One region of the Peribacillus sp. AS_2 genome, then DNA from elsewhere that is predicted to be linked to it. Evidence: a T-box and tRNA genes for the amino acid it is inferred to sense, from the RefSeq annotation. Region 1 holds a T-box; the other holds one or more tRNA genes.
The links. The T-box of region 1 lies ahead of ileS (isoleucine--tRNA ligase). A T-box ahead of a tRNA ligase gene usually reads a tRNA of that ligase, here a tRNA-Ile.
Positions count from the first base shown of each region.

Region 2: it has a tRNA-Ile gene. The T-box ahead of ileS (isoleucine--tRNA ligase) is inferred to sense a tRNA for this amino acid. The anticodon was not compared.

Region 1 is NZ_JAPTGA010000004.1:168,924-171,152, reverse strand. It holds gene OTG27_RS08690 (YlmH family RNA-binding protein) at 1-9, shown strand, start outside; gene OTG27_RS08685 (DivIVA domain-containing protein) at 95-610, shown strand; T-box leader at 674-916, shown strand; gene ileS (isoleucine--tRNA ligase) at 1,004-2,229, shown strand, end outside.
Region 2 is NZ_JAPTGA010000011.1:142-2,370, forward strand. It holds tRNA gene OTG27_RS18820 (tRNA-Thr) at 1-64, shown strand, start outside; tRNA gene OTG27_RS18825 (tRNA-Lys) at 87-162, shown strand; tRNA gene OTG27_RS18830 (tRNA-Leu) at 170-251, shown strand; tRNA gene OTG27_RS18835 (tRNA-Gly) at 260-334, shown strand; tRNA gene OTG27_RS18840 (tRNA-Leu) at 347-435, shown strand; tRNA gene OTG27_RS18845 (tRNA-Arg) at 445-521, shown strand; tRNA gene OTG27_RS18850 (tRNA-Pro) at 533-609, shown strand; tRNA gene OTG27_RS18855 (tRNA-Ala) at 627-702, shown strand; tRNA gene OTG27_RS18860 (tRNA-Met) at 731-807, shown strand; tRNA gene OTG27_RS18865 (tRNA-Ile) at 818-894, shown strand; tRNA gene OTG27_RS18870 (tRNA-Ser) at 915-1,007, shown strand; tRNA gene OTG27_RS18875 (tRNA-Met) at 1,111-1,184, shown strand; tRNA gene OTG27_RS18880 (tRNA-Asp) at 1,191-1,266, shown strand; tRNA gene OTG27_RS18885 (tRNA-Phe) at 1,290-1,365, shown strand; tRNA gene OTG27_RS18890 (tRNA-His) at 1,383-1,458, shown strand; tRNA gene OTG27_RS18895 (tRNA-Gly) at 1,463-1,536, shown strand; tRNA gene OTG27_RS18900 (tRNA-Ile) at 1,542-1,618, shown strand; tRNA gene OTG27_RS18905 (tRNA-Asn) at 1,631-1,705, shown strand; tRNA gene OTG27_RS18910 (tRNA-Ser) at 1,707-1,797, shown strand; tRNA gene OTG27_RS18915 (tRNA-Glu) at 1,801-1,872, shown strand; gene OTG27_RS18920 (TraR/DksA C4-type zinc finger protein) at 1,914-2,229, opposite strand, start outside.

The DNA.
Region 1 (2,229 bases):
CAAAAATAATTCAAGAAAAAGCAGGAATCATAAATTTATTGTCGAATATAGAGTTTTAACATACTAGAGTAGAAACCGTTCTGGAGGTGCCGTAATGCCCTTAACCCCGATAGATATACATAACAAGGAATTTAACAAAGTATTTCGAGGGTATGATGAAGATGAAGTAAATGAATTTCTCGACCAGGTCATTAAAGATTATGAACTGATTTTGAGGGAGAAGAAGGAACTTGAAGATAAACTGAACGAGACTTTTGATCGTTTGGGACATTTTACGACAATTGAGGGTACACTTAACAAGTCGATTATTGTCGCACAGGAAGCAGCCGAAGAATTAAGGCGCAATGCCCAAAAAGAAGCGAAACTGATCATAAAGGAAGCAGAGAAAAATGCTGACAGGATCGTAAATGAGTCACTTGTGAAAGCAAGGAAAATAGCGATGGATATTGAAGATTTGAAAAAGCAATCCAAAGTATTCCGGACACGTTTCAAAATGCTTGTCGGTGCACAGCTGGATTTGCTGGACAATGACGATTGGGATCATCTTCTGGATTATGAAGTGGATGCGACTGAAATAGAATTAAATGAGAGAGTGGAAGAGGAAATTTAAACGATTCCTTGACTTTGAACACTTTTTTCGCATATAATTTTTTAACAATACAATTCATTATGAAATTAGACGATGACAGGGAAAGTAAATTCTTCACACACTTATTTTTAGCGAACCGGGGATGGTGAAAGCCCGGAATAAGCGAAGAATTGAAGATCACCCTTGAGTTCTGAGTTGAACCTGCTTTTGCAGTAAGTAAATGAAGCGTTTCATTCACGTTACGAATGCTCGAGAGGTTGGATTCACTTTTGTGAATCTTTCTAGCCAGGGTGGTACCGCGGGAAGCAAAGCTTTCTCGTCCCTTTTTTAGGGATGAGAGGGCTTTTTATTTTGGCCGGATATCAAGTCATCGGTTCGAATGAATTTTTTAAAAGACGGATGGAGGATTTTATGATGGAATACAAAGATACCTTATTGATGCCTAAAACTGAATTTCCAATGCGGGGGAATTTGCCGAAGCGTGAACCGGAAATCCAAGAAAAATGGAAAGAAATGAACATCTATAAAAAAGTGCAAGAGCAAACGGAAGGACGTCCTTTATTCATTTTGCATGATGGACCTCCATATGCCAACGGCGATATCCACATGGGCCATGCAATGAATAAGGTTTTAAAGGATTTCATTGTCCGATTTAAATCGATGAGCGGTTTTCAAGCACCGTATGTACCTGGCTGGGATACACATGGGCTTCCAATCGAAACGGCATTGACGAAAAAAGGCGTGAAACGGAAAGAAATGAGCGTTGCCGAATTCAGAAAGCTTTGTGAAGAGTATGCTTATGGCCAGATTGACAATCAACGGGAGCAGTTTAAGAGAATAGGGGTCCGTGGTGATTGGGAAAATCCTTATATCACATTGAAGCCTGAATATGAAGCACAGCAAATCAAGGTATTCGGTGAAATGGCGAAAAAAGGCTACATTTATAAAGGGAAAAAACCTGTTTACTGGTCCCCTTCAAGTGAATCGGCGCTAGCCGAAGCTGAAATTGAATATCAAGACAAACGCTCTGCGTCGATCTATGTTGCTTTTGAAGTCACAGATGGCAAAGGTGTGATCGATGAAGGCGTCAAGATCATCATCTGGACGACAACTCCATGGACGATTCCAGCTAATCTTGGTATCTCATTGCATCCGCAATTAAATTATGTAGTAGTGGCTGTCGAAAATGAAAAATTCTTAATTGCTGAGGCACTGCTTGAATCGGTTACGGAAACATTAGGCTGGGAAAACCCGTCCATCCAAAAAACAGTAAAAGGGAGCGAGTTGGACCGTGCTGTTGCCAAACACCCTCTTTATGACCGTGAATCTTTAGTGATGTTAGGTGAGCACGTAACGACTGAAGCTGGAACGGGTTGTGTTCACACTGCGCCAGGCCATGGTGAAGACGACTTTATCATTGGGCAAAAATATGGCTTGGACGTACTTTGTCCTGTAGATGAAAAAGGGGTCATGACGGAAGAAGCAGGGGAATTTGCCGGATTATTTTATGATCAAGCGAATAAACCGATTACCGAAAAATTAACTGAAGCAGGCGCGTTATTGAACTTGACGTTCATCACACACTCTTATCCACATGACTGGCGGACGAAGAAGCCAACGATCTTCCGTGCAACAGCACA
Region 2 (2,229 bases), on a different contig from region 1:
CAACTGGTAGAGCAACTGACTTGTAATCAGTAGGTTGGGGGTTCAAGTCCTCTTGCCGGCACCACTTTTTAAGATAGTACAAGCACGAGCCATTAGCTCAGTTGGTAGAGCATCTGACTTTTAATCAGAGGGTCGAAGGTTCGAATCCTTCATGGCTCACCATTTATATGCGGGTGTGGCGGAATTGGCAGACGCACCAGACTTAGGATCTGGCGCCGCAAGGCGTGGGGGTTCAAGTCCCTTCACCCGCATCTTTCATGCGGAAGTAGTTCAGTGGTAGAATACAACCTTGCCAAGGTTGGGGTCGCGGGTTCGAATCCCGTCTTCCGCTCCACTTTTCGTATGTGCCGGGGTGGCGGAACTGGCAGACGCACAGGACTTAAAATCCTGCGGTAGGTGACTACCGTACCGGTTCGATTCCGGTCCTCGGCACCATCATAATATGCGCCCGTAGCTCAATTGGATAGAGCATCTGACTACGAATCAGAAGGTTGTAGGTTCGACTCCCGCCGGGCGCACCATGTTTTTATTGCGGGAAGTAGCTCAGCTTGGTAGAGCACTTGGTTTGGGACCAAGGGGTCGCAGGTTCGAATCCTGTCTTCCCGACCACGTGATTTTTAATGAATGGGGCCTTAGCTCAGCTGGGAGAGCGCCTGCCTTGCACGCAGGAGGTCAGCGGTTCGATCCCGCTAGGCTCCACCATTTTTCAATCAGAAACTTATATTATATTGGCGGTGTAGCTCAGCTGGCTAGAGCGTACGGTTCATACCCGTGAGGTCGGGGGTTCGATCCCCTCCGCCGCTACCAATAAATATAAGGACCTTTAGCTCAGCTGGTTAGAGCAGACGGCTCATAACCGTCCGGTCGTAGGTTCGAGTCCTACAAGGTCCACCATATTCATTTTTTTAAGCCGTGGAGGTATACCCAAGTTCGGCTGAAGGGATCGGTCTTGAAAACCGACAGGGGAGTCAAATCCCGCGGGGGTTCGAATCCCTCTACCTCCTCCATTTTTTCTAAAAGCAGCAAGTTGTTTTAAAACAACCTTACATAAAGGATGCGGACGAAACAATATTCACGAAAGCTTGATGCTAATCGTTTCATTATTACCGTCGCGGGGTGGAGCAGTCCGGTAGCTCGTCGGGCTCATAACCCGAAGGTCGCAGGTTCAAATCCTGTCCCCGCAATTATTAGGTCCCGTGGTGTAGCGGTTAACATGCCTGCCTGTCACGCAGGAGATCGCGGGTTCGATTCCCGTCGGGACCGCCATTATTTAAATTGAATACATATGTGGCTCAGTAGCTCAGTCGGTAGAGCAAAGGACTGAAAATCCTTGTGTCGGCGGTTCGATTCCGTCCTGAGCCACCATATCTTACAAAATTACGGCGATTGTGGCGAAGTGGTTAACGCACCTGATTGTGGTTCAGGCATTCGTGGGTTCGATTCCCATCAGTCGCCCCATTTCGCGGGTGTAGTTTAGTGGTAAAACCTCAGCCTTCCAAGCTGATGATGAGGGTTCGATTCCCTTCACCCGCTCCAAATATGGGCCTATAGCTCAGCTGGTTAGAGCGCACGCCTGATAAGCGTGAGGTCGATGGTTCGAGTCCATTTAGGCCCACCATATTCATATTGTTCCGCAGTAGCTCAGTGGTAGAGCATTCGGCTGTTAACCGAACGGTCGTAGGTTCGAGTCCTACCTGCGGAGCCATGGGGAAGTACTCAAGAGGCTGAAGAGGCGCCCCTGCTAAGGGTGTAGGTCGCGCGAGCGGCGCGAGGGTTCAAATCCCTCCTTCTCCGCCAGTTGGCCCGTTGGTCAAGCGGTTAAGACACCGCCCTTTCACGGCGGTAACACGGGTTCGAATCCCGTACGGGTCATAACAAAAAAGGAAGCATACAATCATGTATGCTTCTTTTTTTCATTTATTTTCCCTGATATAACCATCTTTTTGTTTATAGGGAATGTCTCCAAGTTGAGATTCTATATTTTCTTCTTTCAGGGTATCTTCATATTCCTTTTGCTTTTTGTTCGGTATATCCACTCTCGTTTTTCCTTCGATATCATTTGCGGCAAATCCTTCATAGTCTTCAGGAAATCCATCGGTTTCATCCTCGTTTTTATAAAGATCATTGTAATTGTCATGATCACCGGTATAATCAGATGGCGTTTCTGATGTACCGAATTTGGCCACTTCACCAAAGCTATCTTCTTTAGCCGCCATTTCGATTCCATGA